2 regions of the Hyphomonas oceanitis genome follow, and region 2 is predicted to be linked to the other one. Evidence: predicted binding sites of a transcription regulator. Region 2 holds the regulator's gene; the other holds the start of a gene.
What was found. The regulator HrcA, encoded in region 2, represses chaperone genes, less so after heat shock. The targets are predictions, from matches to a motif close to GTTAGCANTCNNCNNNGNNGANTGCTAAC.
Positions count from the first base shown of each region.

Region 1: the regulator HrcA is predicted to act here: its motif matches at 1,884-1,912, upstream of groES (co-chaperone GroES).

Region 1 is NZ_JBALTL010000006.1:296,584-300,821, forward strand. Features, by position in the region: gene V7651_RS16950 (M20/M25/M40 family metallo-hydrolase) at 1-445, opposite strand, end outside; gene V7651_RS16955 (DUF3137 domain-containing protein) at 589-1,770, opposite strand; gene groES (co-chaperone GroES) at 1,984-2,277, shown strand; gene groL (chaperonin GroEL) at 2,336-3,979, shown strand; gene V7651_RS16970 (hypothetical protein) at 4,096-4,238, shown strand, end outside.
Region 2 is NZ_JBALTL010000002.1:172,309-176,546, forward strand. Features, by position in the region: gene V7651_RS05675 (hypothetical protein) at 1-470, opposite strand, end outside; gene V7651_RS05680 (nucleotide exchange factor GrpE) at 531-1,163, opposite strand; gene hrcA (heat-inducible transcriptional repressor HrcA) at 1,163-2,251, opposite strand; gene V7651_RS05690 (SdpI family protein) at 2,294-3,007, opposite strand; gene V7651_RS05695 (autorepressor SdpR family transcription factor) at 3,004-3,300, opposite strand; gene V7651_RS05700 (formate--tetrahydrofolate ligase) at 3,395-4,238, opposite strand, start outside.

The DNA.
Region 1 (4,238 bases), on a different contig from region 2:
CGGGATCGGCCTCGCCATTGAGGAGGCGGTCGAGGGGAAGGTCTGTCCAGCCGCCGTCTGCCTTCGCTTTAAGGACGGGGGAGAACGGGCTTTCCTGATCCCATTCTTCCGGCTTCACGGCCTGGCCATCCATGTGGGCATAGAAGAGGACGGTCTTGCGATCCGGCGACTGGGTCGGCCAGGCGGCATAGACCATGGGCGTTTCGCCGTCTTCGAGTTGCCGGGCGGTGTAGCCGTAGCGCTGGAAGGCGGCCTCGATCCAGTCGGCATTGGCGCGTATTTCAGCCGTGGAACGCTTGGTGATGTTCGGCAGGCGCAGGAAGGCTACCCATTCCCTGAGGCTGTCCCTTGTGGCGGCTTCGACAGGTGTATCGGCGAGGGCCGGCTGCGCGAGGCAGGACAGAAGGGCGAGCGCGGCGAGGAAAGGGCGGTGAAGAAGACGCATGCGGGCAGACCTGTCTGATTGGGAAAGCAGGGCTGACCTAATCAGCGGGCCGCGCGGCCCGGCAAGCGATATGGCACGGCGTTCCGGAATATCGCTGCCTCTTGCCTGCTGATGCGGCAGCGGTCGCGAACCTGCCCTGTTTCCTACAGTTTGTCCTGTACCCAGTCGCGCGTGAGGAAGCCGTCGATGACGTCGCAGACCAAGCCGAGTTCGATGAGGGCGGTGGTGAAGCGGGCCGGGTCGACAAGGGGTTTGAAGATGGAGCCGGCCTCGAACTGGTTGGCGGCTTCGAGGGCGATTGTCATGTGGCCGTCCTCGAACACGCCGCGCAGCTTTCCGCCGGAGAAGTGGCGCTCTAGCGCGAGCAGGCGTTCGAGCCGGTCGGGCGTGAGCAGGATGCGGGCTTCGACCTGATCATTGGAATAGACGGTGAAGGCCTTGTCGAGCTCGGCGGATATGAGGCGGACCTTGGTGAGGTCTTTCGAGGCCTTGCCGCGTTTCCACCAGCGGGACCGGGCGAGGAGCGTGCGACCGAGGAAGCGCTCGGGATACTCGACGTGGAAGAGGAGGCCCTGGAAGACGGTGCCGCCATTGTCGCCGCTGGTTTCGAGGCGGCACTCCACGAGGGCGAAATTGGCGCCGGCGCGGGTGCCCTTGATGAGGTCTTCGAAGGCGCGGGAATCGTGGCCCGGCAGGAGGCTGGCGCTTTCGAGAATGTCATAGGCGGGGGTTGGACAGTCTGGCCCGGAGGCATTGGAGCTGCCGAAGCTGGCGCTGCCGAAGGGCGTGGTGATGCGGGTCTGGCCGCCGCGTTTGCGTTTCTTTCCCGTCTTTGCGCCGGGCGTGCCGTATTTCTTCTGGTAGGCGCGGCCGACGGCGACGAAGCTTTTCAGGTCGGTGATGCGGGAGACGTCTGGCGAGAGCGTGTCATAGGTGAAATCGAAACATTGGCAGGCGGCGCCGAGGACGAGTTCCTTCGTGGTGGCCTTCATATGGTAGACCTTGAGCCAGTCGAGCCCCGCCACGAGGACGATGGAAATGCCGGAACCGAAGAAGAGCACGATGGGCCAGCCACCTAGCAGAAACGGGAATGGCACCGACAGGACCAGCAGCAGAAGCATGGGGAGCAAACCGGCAATGATGGTCTTGCGCCAGGCCTTTTTGACCGTGGTGCGCCGGTCGGCCTCCCGGGCCTGAAGGGCGGGTGCGAGGGTTTCGCCCCAGATGCGCGGGCCGGAGAAGAATTCGGGCCGTATGAGCGCGATGGACTCCAGTTCGGGGACTTTAATCGGCTTCCCCGAAGCGTCATATGCGAGTCTGACCATGCCTTGTCCCCTCTAGATGCCTGTTTTCATAGCATCCACAGGCCGTTGATGAACAAAAAATTCACGGTTGGGCCGTTGACGCGCGCCTTTAGCCCCCCTACTTCCGCTGCAGCGTTAGCAGTCGGGACGGGTGAGTGCTAACACCCCTCTCCGTTCCAGAGCCGACGCCCCAGATTCAACCCCGAACCTACGTAGAAAAGCGAGAGGCTCAATATGAAACTTCGTCCCCTCCACGACCGCGTTGTCGTGCGCCGCGTCAAGGAAGAAGAGAAATCCAAAGGCGGGATCATCATTCCTGACACCGCCAAGGAAAAACCACAGGAAGGCGTCATTGTCGCCGTTGGCGCAGGCCTTCTTGATGATAACGGCAAGCGCATCCCGCTCGACGTGAAAGCGAAAGACCGTGTCCTTTTCGGCAAATGGTCCGGTACCGAAGTCACGGTCGAAGGCGAAGAGCTGCTGATCATGAAAGAGAGCGACATCATGGGCGTGCTGGAGTCCAAATAGGCTCCCGCCCCTGCTTCGATCTCCTGAAATTCCAAACCATTCAAAGAGGTAACTCACTATGGCTGCCAAAAATGTAGTTTTCGGCTCCGACGCCCGCGAAAAGATGCTCAAAGGCGTCGACACGCTGGCTAACGCCGTGAAAGTCACGCTCGGCCCTAAAGGCCGTAACGTCGTCATCGAAAAATCCTTCGGCGCACCGCGCACCACGAAGGACGGCGTCACCGTCGCCAAAGAAATCGAGCTTGAAGACAAGCTGGAAAACATGGGCGCACAAATGCTGCGCGAAGTCGCTTCCAAGGCCAACGACGTTGCCGGCGACGGCACGACGACCGCTACGGTTCTCGCACAGGCCATCGTTCGCGAAGGCATGAAGCGCGTTGCCGCCGGCATGAACCCAATGGACCTGAAGCGCGGTATCGAGAAAGCCGCTGCGGAAGTCGTTCGCGACCTCGCACACAGCTCCAAGAAAGTGAAAACCAACGAAGAGATCGCCCAAGTCGGCACGATCTCCGCAAACGGTGACACTGAAGTCGGCGCGATGATCGCTGAAGCCATGGCGAAAGTCGGCAATGAAGGCGTCATCACGGTTGAAGAAGCCAAGTCGCTCGAAACCGAACTTGATGTCGTTGAAGGCATGCAGTTCGACCGCGGCTACCTGTCGCCTTACTTCGTGACCAATGCTGACAAGATGAACGTCGAACTCGAAGACGTCCTCATCCTGCTTCACGAGTCGAAGCTTTCCTCGCTCCAGCCAATGCTGCCGATCCTCGAAGCTGTTGTTCAGTCGCAGAAGCCGCTGCTGATCATCGCTGAAGACGTCGACGGCGAAGCGCTTGCCACGCTGGTCGTGAACAAGCTGCGCGGTGGCCTGAAAATCGCTGCTGTCAAAGCACCGGGCTTCGGCGATCGTCGTAAAGCCATGCTGCAGGACATCGCTGTCCTCACAGGGGGCCAGGTCATCTCCGAAGACCTCGGCATCAAGCTTGAGAACGTCGGCATGGAAATGCTCGGCAAAGCCAAGCGCGTGTCGATCACGAAAGACGACACGACCATCGTTGATGGCGCTGGCAAGAAGAAAGAGATCGAAGCACGCGTTTCGCAGATCCGCGCGCAAATCGAAGACACGTCTTCCGACTATGACCGTGAGAAACTGCAAGAGCGCCTGGCCAAACTGGCTGGCGGTGTTGCCGTGATCAAGGTTGGCGGTGCGACCGAAGTCGAAGTGAAAGAGAAGAAAGACCGTGTCGACGACGCGCTGAACGCTACGCGCGCAGCTGTTGAAGAAGGCATTGTTCCTGGTGGCGGCGTGGCCCTGCTCCGCGCTTCCAAGAACATCGGCGTTGTTGGCCTGAATGACGACGAAAAAGCCGGTATCGACATCGTCCGCAAGGCGCTCGAAGCTCCGCTTCGTCAGATCGTCGAGAACGCAGGCGTTGAAGGTTCGGTTGTTGTGAACAACATCCTGTCCAACAAGTCGCGCTCTTACGGCTTCAACGCCCAGACCGAAGAATATGGTGACCTCGTTGCCATGGGCGTTATCGACCCTGTGAAAGTTGTCCGCTCTGCCCTGCAGAACGCAGCTTCAGTCGCAGCCCTGCTGATCACGACGGAATGCTCGATCTCCGAAGCACCGAAGAAAGAATCGGCTGGCGGCGGTGGCGGCATGCCTGACATGGGCGGCATGGGTGGCATGGGCTTCTAGTCCAGGCCCCAAGCCTACCGAAACGAACAGACGGCCCTCCGGAAACGGAGGGCCGTTTTGCTATCTGCGACACTAGCGCAATTGCCGCCTTGATGACGGCTCGCTAAGGGGGCCACATGCGCAAGGGCCTGCTCTCTCGTATTGCCATGTTCCGGGCGGTCGCCACGCTGATGCTGGTGGCGATGCTGGTGCGTGCCGCTGTGCCCACCGGCTGGATGATTGCGCCAGCCGAGACTGGTGGCGGATTCACGATCGAACT
Region 2 (4,238 bases):
AAAACAATCGCAATACCTAAAAACAAGATTAGAAGGCCGGGCGCGGTGCTGAATGCCAACGGGCTCGCAAGGACAATAAAAAATACGCTCACCAGCAGCCACATCTTGAGCGATAGCAAAATCAAGTACTTGGACGAATAAGCGCTCCGCCCACGGGCGAGTTCGGTTCCCAGTAAGGCTGCGATAGCACTCGGAAATGAGACGAACCAAAATACGGTCCACGGCGAGACTTCCCCGTCGATCATGAAGAAGACGACCCATATGAGTATTGTCGGGTTCAACGGCCCTGCCATGAGCCAGGCAAGCCATATTCTGGGATAGGCTGGCGCGGCAATTCGCAAAGTGTCCGATTGTGATGGTCCGGAAACTGAGCGGCTCCTTGCCGTTGCCGCCTCGCGATTCAACAACGGCCTCGGTATCTCGCGAACGGGCTGCTCCACAGCTTGCGGTGTCTCGTCGTCATTGGACATACTTCAGGTTTACGCTCCGGTTGAGAGCGAGCCTATATGTCACAACGTCACGTTGATAGTTTAGTTCGCCCCACCAGCGCTGACGGCCACCATAGCGGCCCGGAGCGTGCGTTCGCCGATTTTCCAGCCGGGCTGGAAGACTGAGGCGATCGTGCCGGAGGGCTGGTCTGACGGGATCTGCGCGACGGCCTGGTGCAGGTTCGGGTCGAACACGGCGCCGGGGGCGTCGTCGATCGGCTTCACGCCATGGCGGCCGAGCGCGGTTTCCAGTTCCTTGGCGGTCATCTCGATGCCGCTCAGCAGGTTGTTGCCGGCGTCAGAGAGATTGGCGCGGTCTTCGTCCGGCAGGGCGGCGAGGGCGCGGGCAAGATTGTCCGACACGCTGAGCAGGTCGCCGGCAAAGCGTTCGATGGCATAGACGCGGGCTTCGGAAATCTGGCGTTCGGCGCGCTTGCGCGTATTGTCGAGGTCGGCGAGCGTGCGCAGCAGCTGTTCGCGCAGTTCGTCCTTCTCGATTTTCAGGCGCATGGCTTCCTGTTCCGGCGAAATCTCTGCGTCGGCTTCGGCTTCCATTGTTTCAGCGGCCTGCGCCCGTGCATTTTTCAGCATGGCATCAGCGGCCGCCTTGAGGTCAGCCTTCGAGGCGTTTGGATCGATGTCGGCGCTTTCGCCGTTCTTGGTCTCGTCGCTCATCACTTCCCATCCTTCGTGCGCCGGGCGGCGAGGATTTCGCCGATCACCTTCGCGGTATAATCCACCATCGGTATCACGCGGGCATAGTTCAGCCTTGTGGGGCCGATGACGCCCAGCGCGCCGATGACATGTTTTGCGCCTCCCATATAGGGGGCAACGATGACACTTGAACCCGAAAGCGGAAAAAGCTGGTTCTCTGCGCCAATAAACAGGCGAACCCCATCGGCTTCGCGTGTCGTATCGAGGATATCGAGCAGGGACTGCTGCCGTTCAAGCTCGTTGAACAGCTGGCGCACACGGTCAAGGTCGCCGGCGGCCTTGGCATCTTCCAGCAGGTTGGCGCGCCCGCGTATGATCAGCGACCGGCCCCGGCCCGGCGCATCGCCGCTCCACTGGGCAAGGCCTTCCTCCACGAGGGACGAAGCGGCCGCATCAAGTGCAGCCCTGTGCGAGCGGATTTCTTCGCGCACATCCACAGCCGCCTCGGCCAGTGTGCGGCCCTTGAGGCGCGTGGAGAGATAGTTTCCCGCCTCGATCAGCGTCGTGGCGGGCAGGCCTTCAGGCACGCGCACAAGGCGGTTTTCAACATCGCCGTCTTCTGTCACCAGCACGCAGAGCGCATCGCGGCCCGCCAGCGGCACGAATTCAACATGGCGCACAGGCGTATCGCGGGTGGGGGAGGCGACAAGGCCCGCCCCGCCGGTGAGGCCCGAGAGAATGCCGGAGGCCTCGCCCAACACGGCTTCAAGGTCGCTGCCGGCGCTGCGCAACCGGTCCTCGATCTCGCGCTTGTCGCTGCCGGATGGCTCGCCAATCTCGAGAAAGCCGTCGACGAAGAGGCGCAGGCCCCTGTGGGTGGGCGCGCGCCCGGCAGAAATATGCGGCGCGTCGAGCAGGCCAAGGTCCGTCAGGTCGGCCATGACATTGCGGATCGAGGCCGGGGAGAGCGCAATGCCGCCCTTGGAGAGCGTGCGCGAGCCCACCGGCTCACCCGTCGACAGGTAGCCCTCGACAATCTCCTTGAAGATGTCGCGCGAGCGCTGGTCAAGGCGCTGCATCAGGGATTGGCTTTCGGGGGTCAGGACCATGTCTATTGATTAGGGGGCCGGGGGCCCCTGTACAATAGGGGGTCAGACAGTGAGGCTGGTGCCTTCGTCATGGTCATCCGCCGCCCGCCAGGCGAAATAGGAATAGACGACGCTGATAATGGCCGCCGCGAAGACAAGCGCCGACAGTTGCAACGCCAGCCAGATACCGCTCCACACGAAAGCGCCAATGAAGCCGAGCACGCCCGCAATGATGAACAGGCGCCCCGCCAGACGGTGGGTTTTTTCCCATGCCATATCGGATGACAGGGTCCAGGGCGTGCGCACGCCGAACATGTAGCTGGGCCGCGTCTTGGGCAGGTAATTTCCTATGGCAACGAACAGAAGCGCGCAGCCGGCAATGATCCCGCGCACAATGCCCGGACCAGCTGGTGTGCCGTGAATGGTATTCAGCAGAACCATGCAACTACCGACATGAGCCAATGCGAGGACGATCATGACGCCAATCCAGACCGCGACATAGGCCTTGCGACCGACATCTATGTTCGACCCACGCGGATCAAGATATGGTGCGGCAGCCAGAATGGCCGACACGATGGCGGCAATGACAGGCACAAACGAGAACACCAGCATGACTTCCAGACGTGAGCCGTAGCGGTTCGGTGTGCCGTCCAGACTAAAGTGAACCGGGATGGGGCCTTCAGCCGGTAGCGCGTGAAGTGTCCAGACCGTCGCGGCCACCATGATCGCGATCATGAGCGCAGACCAGATCAGTCCGGTGCGGATGTAAGGTTTCATTCTGCGGCCTCCTTTAGCTCGTCGTCGCCATTGTCACTGCCGATCAGGCCCAGCAGGGCCGTTGCGGCATCTTCCAGCACGCTCGTGTTCACGCGGTAGAGAATTTGGTTGCCCTGCCGCTCGGCGGTGATCAGGTCAGCCTCCTTCAGCACGGCCAGGTGCCGGCTCATCGTCGGCCAGCTCGAGTCGAATTCGGCCGCGAGATCGCCCGCCAGACGCGGCCCTTTGCGCAGCAGCGCAAGGATTTGCCGGCGGGCAGGATGGGCCAAGGCTTTGAACACGCTGTTTTGCATGAATGCTAATTAGCTTTTTTGCTAATATGAGTCAACACCCACGCAAATCGCTCATCCTGAGCGAAGTCGAAGGACAATCGGTCAGAGGATTTGCCTAGAAAAGACCCTCGATCAGCCCCTGATCGTTGAGGTGGATGCTCTCGGCGGCCGGGTGACGGGGCAGGCCCGGCATGGTCATGATGTCCCCGCAAATGGCGACAATGAATCCAGCCCCTGCCGAAAGCCGCACTTCGCGCAGGCGCACCGTGTGGCCTTCCGGCGCGCCGACGCGTGTGGGGTCGGTTGAGAAACTGTACTGCGTTTTGGCGATGCAGACCGGCAGGTGGCCGAACCCGTCGGCCTCCCAGCGTGCGAGCTGGTCGCGCACGGCGCGCGGCGCCTCGACATGATCGGCCCGGTAGATGCGGCGGGCGACGGTCTCGATCTTGTCGAAGAGGGGCATGTCATCCGGATAGAGCGTGCGGAAGTCAGCCGGTTTTGTCGCCAGCGTCTCTGTCACGATCCGCGCGAGGGCTTCGGCGCCCCGGCCGCCTTCGGCCCAGTGCGTGCACAGCGCCACGGGCACGCCGACCTTGGCGCAATAGGCTTCCACGGCATCAATCTCGCCTTCGGTATCGCTGGTGAACCGGTTGATCGCGACGATCACGGGCAGGCCGTATTGCTGCAGGTTCTCGATATGCCGCCCGAGATTGCTGAGCCCGTCATTCAGCGCCTCATAGCTGACGCTTGCCAGCTCACTCTTCGCCAGTCCGCCATGCATTTTCAGCGCTTTTACTGTCGCCACAAGCACGGCAGCGTCCGGTTTCAGCCCGGCCTGGCGACACTTGATGTCAAAGAATTTCTCCGCGCCAAGGTCTGCGCCAAAGCCCGCCTCGGTCACCACATAGTCGGCCATTTTCAAGGCAGCCTGAGTTGCGATCACCGAGTTGCAGCCATGT